3 regions of the Solibacillus sp. FSL W7-1436 genome follow, and region 3 is predicted to be linked to each of the others. Evidence: riboswitches for the same ligand, from Rfam matches in the RefSeq annotation. Region 3 holds a riboswitch; each other region holds the start of a gene.
What was found. A riboswitch is a leader RNA that binds a small molecule or an ion and turns the genes downstream of it on or off. The one in region 3 is predicted to bind lysine.
Positions count from the first base shown of each region.

Region 1: another riboswitch for lysine. It lies ahead of MKX73_RS00855 (aspartate kinase); the one in region 3 lies ahead of MKX73_RS08335 (amino acid permease).
Region 2: another riboswitch for lysine. It lies ahead of MKX73_RS16175 (transporter substrate-binding domain-containing protein); the one in region 3 lies ahead of MKX73_RS08335 (amino acid permease).

Region 1 is NZ_JBBOWV010000001.1:174,220-177,502, forward strand. It holds gene MKX73_RS00855 (aspartate kinase) at 1-1,202, opposite strand, end outside; lysine riboswitch at 1,290-1,468, opposite strand; gene uvrC (excinuclease ABC subunit UvrC) at 1,501-3,283, opposite strand, start outside.
Region 2 is NZ_JBBOWV010000001.1:3,278,370-3,281,652, forward strand. It holds gene MKX73_RS16165 (amino acid ABC transporter ATP-binding protein) at 1-280, opposite strand, end outside; gene MKX73_RS16170 (amino acid ABC transporter permease) at 282-1,028, opposite strand; gene MKX73_RS16175 (transporter substrate-binding domain-containing protein) at 1,149-1,985, opposite strand; lysine riboswitch at 2,100-2,287, opposite strand; gene odhB (2-oxoglutarate dehydrogenase complex dihydrolipoyllysine-residue succinyltransferase) at 2,433-3,283, opposite strand, start outside.
Region 3 is NZ_JBBOWV010000001.1:1,657,197-1,660,479, forward strand. It holds gene MKX73_RS08330 (CynX/NimT family MFS transporter) at 1-1,127, opposite strand, end outside; lysine riboswitch at 1,270-1,450, shown strand; gene MKX73_RS08335 (amino acid permease) at 1,702-3,159, shown strand.

The DNA of each region.
Region 1 (3,283 bases), 1.5 Mb from region 3:
TTGAATTCCTCATGCAGCACATTCGCAGCACGAACCATTTCTTCCTGCGGTACAACGACAGAAACTTTAATTTCCGAAGTGCTGACCATTTTCACAGGAATATGTTCGCGACCTAATCGTGCAAACATGCGTGCCGCCACCCCCGGATTGGATGCCATCGCAGATCCGATAATAGATACTTTCGCTAAACCTACTTCAAAATCCGCAAAACTAAACCCAAGCGACAGTTTACTAGTTTCCAGTACCCGTAAAGCTTCCGCAAACTCATCTTTTGAAATCGTAAAGGAAATGGTCGGCTTCACGCCATCAATGACTGCTTGAACAATAATATCCACATTGATATCATTTTCTGCTAAAACACTAAACACTTCTGCCAATGACGCGGTCTCATAAGAATCATAGCCGATTGTCAGACGGATAATATCCGATTCGTAGGCTACCCCGCGTACAAGTAAGTTTTTCTCCATGTCTACATCCCCTTTAATAAAAGTACCTTCCACGTCCTGTACGAAAGAGCGTACAATGAGCGGTATATTGTATTTTTTGGCAAGTTCAACCGCACGTGGGTGCAAAATTTTAGTCCCTAAATTTGCAAATTCCAACATCTCATCATAAGAAACTTCCGGTAGTTTCCTAGATTCTTTTACAATTTCTGGGTCTGCTGTAAAAATCCCTTCAACTGATGAAAAAATCTCGACACGCTCCGCTTCGAGGGCAACCGCCAGTGCAACTGCTGAAGTTTCAGAACCCCCTTTGCCGAATGTTGAAATATTGTCTGTTCCCGTAACTCCTTGAAAACCTGCTACTACAACGATTTCACCTAATGCCAAATGTTCCCGAATTCGTGCACTGTCAACATGATCGATCCGTGCGTTACCGTGTTTTTGATTTGTAACGATGCCTGTTTGCCATCCAGCAAGTGACACTGCTTTACCACCATGCTCCTGAATGGCCATTGCAAGCATTGCACTTGTTATTTGTGCGCCTGATGAGGCAAGTGCATCCATTTCCCGTTTCGACGGCTCATCGGTGATTTCAGCAGCATATTGTCTCAATTCTCGTCGTATAGCGGGCATTGAAGAAACGACAACGACTAAGTTTATGCCACGCCCTTGTTCTTTTATCACCTTTTTAGCGATATGTACTATTTTTTCCGGTGTAGTCAATGCCGGACCGCCAAACTTTACAACAACTGTCTCCATACTTTTCCCTCCTTAAATTCGAAAACAAAAAGACGACTTCCCATGTTCATGGAAAGCCGCCGTCAAGACAAATAATAGTTATAAGTTTTTCAGGATAGCCCTCCAGAACATAAAGCTCTGACAGTTTTACATCTCTTAAATGCAAAACCAGCAAACTGCGCGAACAATACGCACTTCACTTCGGCAGGATTCCCTTTCGATTGCTGTCAATGGAATTGTTCTTCCTCGAGCAATTTACTGTTGAATACTGCGCCTCTATCTTAGTAAATATTGAATTGTCTTATATGTTAGCACAATTTTATTCTTTGTTCAATGGTGCTTCATGAAAATGACGATAGATGACTTCCGCCAGTTTCCCCGGCACTCCGGATTCCTGCAGCTGCAGTTCGCTTGCCTCGCGGATTTTTTTCACTGATCCAAAATGCTTCATGAGCTGCTGCTTCCGCTTCGGACCTACACCTTCAATTCCATCGAGAACAGAAGTGATTGCATTCGTCTGATGCTGCTGACGTAAAAACGTAATCGCAAACCGGTGTACCTCATCTTGAATGCGCTGCAATAAATAAAAACCGTCACTTGTACGCTTTAACGGAACAACTTCCGGAGGCGTACCAAAGAAAAGCTGGGACGTATTATGCTTTTCGTCTTTAGCCAACCCTGCTATCGGAATGACTAACCCAAGCTCATCTTCAATCACTTCCCGCGCGACTTCCATCTGTCCTTTTCCTCCGTCAATAAGAATCAGATCGGGCAATGGCAGATTTTCACGCAGAACACGTGTATAACGGCGTCGAATAACTTCCTGCATCGCACCATAGTCATCGTGTTTGGCTGCTTCCCTTGTTTTATATTTCCGGTATTCCTTTTTCGAAGGCTTTCCATCGATAAAAACAACCATCGCCGAAACCGGATCCGCACCGTGCATATGACTGTTATCAAATGCTTCTATTCTTAGCGGCAACGGTATTTGCATCGCTTCGGCAAGTGCTTCACAAGCCCCAACTGTCCGCTCTTCTTGACGTTCAATCAACTGGAATTTCTCATGAATGGCGATTTCCGCATTTTTCATCGCTAATTCAACAAGCTCTTTTTTGGAACCGCGCTTCGGTGTCAGCACCTTCACGTCCAACAGCTTTTGTAATATTGTTTCATTGATCGTTTTCGGCACAAAGATTTCTTTTGGCAATAGATGGTGCGGCTGTTCATAAAAGCGGCCGACAAATGTTAAAAATTCCTCTTCCGGCTCATTATAAATCGGGAAAATCGAGACATCCCGCTCAATGAGTTTGCCTTGACGCACAAAAAACACCTGAACACACATCCAGCCTTTTTCAACTGCATAGCCGAATACATCCCGGTTGCTTAAATCATCCGTAACGATTTTTTGTTTTTCCATAATTTGATCGATATGGGCAATCAAATCCCGGAATTCCTTTGCACGCTCAAACTCCAGATTTTCAGCTGCATCCATCATTTTTTGCTGAAGGTCTTGCTGAATTTCTTCGACGCCCCCGTTTAAAAACTTCGAAATCTCATCAATCATTTCGTCATACACTTGTTTCTCGATGTCTTTTACACACGGCGCCAAACATTGACCCAGATGATAGTACAGACATACCTGGTTAGGCAGATGTGTACATTTACGAAGCGGATACAAACGGTCCAGTAATTTCCGCGTTTCGTTCGCAGCATAGGCATTCGGATACGGCCCGAAATATTTCGCCTTATCTTTCTTCACTTTTCTTGTCGTAATAATACGCGGGTACCGTTCATTTGTTATTTTTATATAAGGATATGTTTTATCATCCGTTAGTTTCACATTATATTTCGGGTCATGCAGCTTAATTAGATTCAGCTCAAGTATAAGGGCTTCCAAATCGCTTGAAGTCACAATATACTCGAAGTCTTCGATCTCACTGACTAGTCTTGCAGTTTTACCGTCATGACTTCCCGTAAAGTAAGAACGTACTCGATTTTTCAATACTTTCGCCTTGCCAACGTAGATAATCGTACCTTGACGGTCTTTCATAATATAGCAACCTGATTCATTTGGTAGTATTTCTAATTTTGCTTTGATGATT
Region 2 (3,283 bases), 1.6 Mb from region 3:
TATTGAACAGATTAAACTGCTGGAATACCATCCCTAAATGCGTACGGTACTTTTCAATCTGATGACCGTCATTTAGAATATTTTCACCATTGTAGATTATTTCCCCGGCTGTCGGTGTTTCCAGTAAATTAATACAGCGTAACAGTGTTGATTTCCCGGAACCTGAAGAACCGATCAATGTAACAACTTCCCCTTTGTTTACTTGAAAATTGACATCTTTCAATACTTCGTGATCGCCGAATTTTTTATTTAAATGGTTAATATCAATTACTACTGTCATCTTATTCACCATCCTTATCTAGCTTGTTGCCTGTAATGAGCTCCACTTTATACGAAGACGGTCCGTCCATCTTTTTCTCGAACAACAGCAAGAAGCGCGTTACAGTAAATGTCATAATAAAGTATAATACCGTCGCGATAAAGAACGCTTCAATATATTTATAGTTACTGCCCGCAATCGAATTCGCCGTAAAGAACAGTTCCACTACCGAAATGACACTTAATACAGATGAATCTTTAATATTCATTACAAACTGATTTCCTGTTGCAGGTAAAATATTGCGCGCTACTTGCGGCAGAACAATATGAATCATCGTTTGCAGGTGATTCATTCCAATCGCTTGTGCAGCCTCGAATTGGCCTTTATCAATCGATACGATACCACCACGCACATATTCGGCCATGTAGGCTCCTGTGTTTAAGCTGATAACGATTGAAGCTGCTAAAAAGCGGTCAATATCGATTCCTAAATAGACAAGACCGTAAAATACGACCATCGCCTGTACCATCATTGGCGTACCTCTGAAAATTTCAACATAAGCTGTTAAAATAAAATTAATGACTTTCAGAACAGCTGTTTTAATATTTTTCTTGCGTTGTGGAATTGTGTGCATAATTCCGATGAAAAATCCGATCAGTGTTCCGCAAATTGTCCCGATTATCGCCAAGAGAAGTGCAGTCCAAGCTCCGCGTACAAATAACTCCCAGTTGTCCGTAAACAAGTTCCATGATGATTCTAAAAATGCCATCGCCTTGTCCTCCATTTCTTTGTTTCTACTATTTATGTATGAAACCATAATTTTAATAGAAAAAGGTTGTCTTCCGTCTGCCGGCAAGACAACCTCATTAAAACTGTTAATGCTACACGATTATTGTGCTGCTGGTTGATTTGCAATTGCGTCTTCCATTAATTGTTGACGCTCTTCTTCCGAAATTTCAGCTAAAACTTTGTTAATTTGTTCACGTAAATCCGAACCTTTTTTCAAACCTACCGCTACAGCTGTTGACGCTTCGTCTGCTTCGAAGTTTGGTTCAGGGACAATGTATTTAATATTATTCAGCGCCATCTCAGCAGAGATACCTTCCGGACGTTCTGATACATATCCATCGATTGCACCAGACTGTAATTGAACGCGCATTGCACCGAAATCAGTTGCCGCTACTTGCTTTTGAACACCTTCGATTTGATCGATTACATCATAGTGTGTTGTCGCTTGCTGACCTGTAATTTTTGCACCTGCAAAGTCTGATAATGAAGTTGCATTTGCATAAGGGCCGTCTTCTTTTACAACAATGACATAGTCACTAGTGTAATAGTTTTCTGTAAAATCAATTACTTCCATACGTTCAGGCATTGGTGACATACCCGCAATTACCAGGTCAATGGCACCCGATTGCAATGATGGGATTAAGCCATCCCAGTCTGTTTTAACAATTTGTAATTCCATGTCCAGACCTTCTGCAATTTTTTTCGCAATTTCCACATCATAGCCTGCTGCATATTCCTTAGAACCTGCAATCTGAACTCCGCCATTAGCATCATCCTTTTGTGACCAGTTGAAAGGCGCATAGGCTGCTTCCATACCGATTTTAATCACTTTTTTATCCGAATCGGAACCGCTTGTAGTACCTTCATCGCTTGAACCACATGCTGCCAGCAATAACATTGTCATAGCAGTCAATAAAATCAATAGTCTCTTTTTCATAGAAAATCTCTCCTTATTTGTTAATTTTCGGACGCCGTATATGCAAAAAACGACCATAAAGAAGAACTTTAGGTCGTTTAAATTATAATTAGCCCGAATCCTCTACAGTTCCCATTTTGAGATAGCACAACTCAACCATCAGGGATATAGATGATTGAGACAGTTCTGCAATTATTCACTGCAGACCCAGCATTGTAAATTTGAGCGTTTACAACACTTCGGCGATATTTCCTTCTCTTATATTTCCCGGCCAGCTCATGGCTCCATATAAAACTATTAAGTATCGCGCCTCTACCTCACGAGATTGTGAGGTTTTGATATGAAATTGATATGTTTATATTACATTATTGCGACATTTCCGTCAACAATCATTTTTCTGAAATTTATCTGTAAAAAAAAGCTAATGCGCAATACGTAAAGTATCGCGCATTAGGAGAGTAAACTCTATTAAGAATTTAATAATAAATCTTCTGGGTTTTCGATCATTTCTTTAACTGTTTTTAAGAAGCCAACAGAATCTTTACCATCGATGATACGGTGGTCGTAAGATAATGCTACATACATCATTGGACGAATTTGAACTTCACCATTAACAGCTACTGGACGGTTTACGATTGAGTGCATACCTAAAATACCAGCTTGAGTACCGTTCATGATTGGTGTTGACATTAATGAACCGAATACACCACCGTTTGTGATTGTGAACGATCCGCCAGCCATGTCGTTTAAGCCTAATTTTTTGTCGCGTGCTTTACCAGCTAATTCTGCAATGTTTTTCTCGATTTCAGCGAAGTTTTTCGCATTTGCATCACGAACAACCGGTACTACTAAACCTTCTTCAGTTGATACAGCAATACCGATATCAAAGAAGTTGTTTAAGTGAATTTCGTCACCGTTAATTTGTGCATTTACATATGGATATTTCTTTAATGCTGCTACTACAGCTTTTGTGAAGAATGACATGAAGCCTAGTTTAATATCGTTAGCTTTCACGAACTCATCTTGTTTACGCTTACGTAATGCCATAATGTTCGTCATATCAATTTCGTTGAAAGTAGTTAACATTGCTGTTGATTGTTTTACTTCTAATAAACGTTTAGCAATTGTTTGACGACGACGGCTCATTTTTTCAACTGTTACACGGTCTGTATCAGCTGCTGGTGTAAAGATCATTGGACCATTACCTGCTGCTGGCGCTTGAGCTGCTGGTGCTGCAGGAGCCGCTGGTGCTGTACCATGTGCTGCAACGTCTTGTACACGTACACGACCTTGTGGATCAACAGGTGAAATTGCTGCTA
Region 3 (3,283 bases):
ATCGGAATTGACCAGCTGTCCGTCAAGTCATGGACGTATCCGAACAGAACCGGTCCGATTGCGGCAACGAAATAACCGATTGACTGTGCGAAGCCGGAAAGTTCAGCCGCATCATACGCTGTCTTTGTACGCAATGAAAACAGCATCAGTACTAAACCAAACGAAGCCCCGCCTGCAAAGCCTAATAAGATCATCCATACGACTGCTAGGCTTGTCCATTCCATCAACACACCAGTAAAACCGACTAAGTAACATATCGTAAAGAAAACGACGATTGGACGTTGTGAAGCAATTTTACCGGCGATAATCGGGATAATAAATGTCATCGGAATTTGCGAAAACTGCATAACGGAAACCATCCAGCCGGACGCTGTAGCATCAAGGCCTTGGCTAATAAAAATTTCCGGTATCCACGCAGACGAGCAGTAAAATATAAATGATTGAAAGCCCATTGCTCCAGCGACTGCCCAGGCAAGCGGGGATTTCCACATCTGCGTTTTCTTTGTTTGCGAAGAGGGCATATTTAATTCGACCTTTTCCTGACGCAAAATCGGCAGCCAAATCAGCATTGTAAGAATACCTAAAATAATCGTAATACCAGCTGCGATTTGCCAGCCTGCACTTGCAGCAATCGGATAACTAAAGCCTGCAGCAAGTCCGGAAGAAATGTTCATTGATACGGAATAAATCCCTGTCAATAAACCGATATGTAATGGGAATTTCCATTTAAAAAAACTAGGGATAAGGACATTACCAAATGCAATGGCGACCCCGATTAATATTGTTCCTAAAACGAGTAAGGATGTTGCCCCAAGTGAACGCAATACGATCCCTACACATAGCAGAATGACGGAATAAAATAAGGTCCATTCCATCCCAAACTTACGCGCAATTCGTGGTGCAAATGGTGAAACGACCGCAAAGGCAATTAAAGGGATAGTCGTTAAGAAGCCCGCAAGAAAGTTCGATATTCCAAGGTCGTCACGAATAAATGAAATAATTGGACCGATTAACGTAATCGGTGTACGTAATGTTGTCGCAAATAAAAATACGGCAACCATAAAATAGATGAGTGTTCTGTTGGATAGTATTTTTTTGCTATTTTGATTTAATTGTTCTGCGTCCATATTAATTCTCCTTTTGACTAGTAATATAGTTTTAAGTAGTGTGAATACTCTTAAAAAACAGAATAAAGTTGAAGCCATTGCTATCAAAAAAATGTTATGTTAGACTTTTAATCAATTAAATAAAACATTACCTCATGTAGATGTATGAGGTAGAGGTCGCAATCATTAAGACTAGTATAGCTGAGATTAGGAAGAATCGGTGAAGCTTTATGAAAGGAATGGTTGCCGAAGTGTTATTTTTCTTCTTGAAAATAATGCTGGGGCTGTTTTCGATAAGGAACAGAACTGTCACATGTGTGAGCATGTGTTGAGCTATCTTTCAAGTTTGATGAGGTGTAAATATAACCATCACAAAAACTTGTGGTGGTTTTTCTTTTTACAGATTTATTCGAGAGTGGCTAAAAAGTTTCGGAGAGCGGCTAAAATTACAGGACTTTGGCTAAAAAACTAGCTCAATGGACTAATAAACGTATAAATTTGACTAAAAAACTAGCTCAATTGGCTAAAAAGTTAAAGCAACTAATGGACAGCCGCCTTATTACAACGGTATTGGCTAAAATAAAGGAGTTTTATCATGAGTGAGATTAAAATAGATCAGCTCGATAATAAAAACGGGTTGAAAAAGAGTTTGAAAAGTCGCCATGTAACGATGATTTCACTTGGCGGAACAATCGGTACAGGTTTATTCTTAGCATCAGGTGGTGCGATTGCACAGGCAGGTCCTGGCGGGGCATTGCTCGCATATGCACTGATCGGCGTTATGGTGTATTTCCTAATGACATCATTAGGGGAAATGGCTGCCTATATGCCAACATCCGGTTCGTTTAGTACGTATGCAACAAAATTTGTGGATCCGGCACTAGGCTTTGCGCTTGGCTGGAACTATTGGTACAACTGGGCAATTACAATTGCAGCAGAAATTGCGGCTGTTTCGTTAATTATGAAATACTGGTTCCCGGACAGTTCTTCAATTTTATGGACAATTTTATTTATTGTAGTCGTTTTATCATTTAACTTAGCATCTGTAAAAGCTTTCGGTGAAGCGGAATACTGGTTTGCGATGATTAAAGTCGCGACAGTAATTGTCTTCATCATTGTCAGCTTCTTAATGATTTTCGGAATTTTAGGCGGGAACGATCCGGTCGGCTTCACAAACTTCGTTAAAGACGACGCACCTTTTAATGGCGGTTTCCTGGCATTGTTCGGTATTTTCCTTGCAGCCGGTTTCTCATTCCAAGGTACGGAAATGCTTGGGGTAACGGCAGGGGAAACAGATGACCCGGGCAAAAATATTCCAAAAGCTGTACGTTCAGTATTCTGGCGTATTTTACTGTTCTACATTTTCGCAATTGGTGCAATCGGATTGCTTATTCCGTATACGGATTCACGTCTCCTTTCAGAAGATATTGCGACAAGTCCATTTACATTAGTATTTGAGAACTTAGGTGTAGCGTTTGCGGCATCTGTTATGAACGCGATCATTTTAACGGCGATGTTATCTGCAGGGAACTCAGGTTTATATGCAGCAAGTCGTATGCTTTACCAGTTAGCGGTAGAAGGAAAAGCACCGAAACTGTTCATGAAAGTAACTTCACGCGGTATTCCGATGTATGCATTATTAGCAACATTGGCAGTAGGTTCATTAGCATTCCTCGCATCATTTTTCGGTGACGGAGTAGTGTACATCTGGCTATTAAATGCTTCTGGTATGTCCGGCTTCATCGCCTGGCTCGGTATTGCGATCAGTCATTACCGATTCCGTCGTGCCTATGTCGCACAAGGACATTCACTGAGCGATTTACCGTATGTATCAAAATTCTTCCCATTCGGTCCGCTATTTGCGTTTGCCCTATGTATGATTGTCGTACTAGGTCAAAACTATATGGCCTTCATGGGCGGAACGATTGACTGGTACGGTGTTGTCGTTTCATATATCGGCTTACCACTGTTTGCGGCTTTATGGTTTGGCTACAAATTTAAACACAAAACGAAAATCGTTCCTTTAAAGGACTGCGATTTATCGAATAATTAATTTCTGGAACGTAATGTGAGCTTCGAGGCTTACATTGCGTTTTTTTGTTTATGAGGATTATTTGTCCTGAATTGAGGAATAAGTGAGAGTGATTGAGGATTATGCTAGACTGTTTGAGGATAAT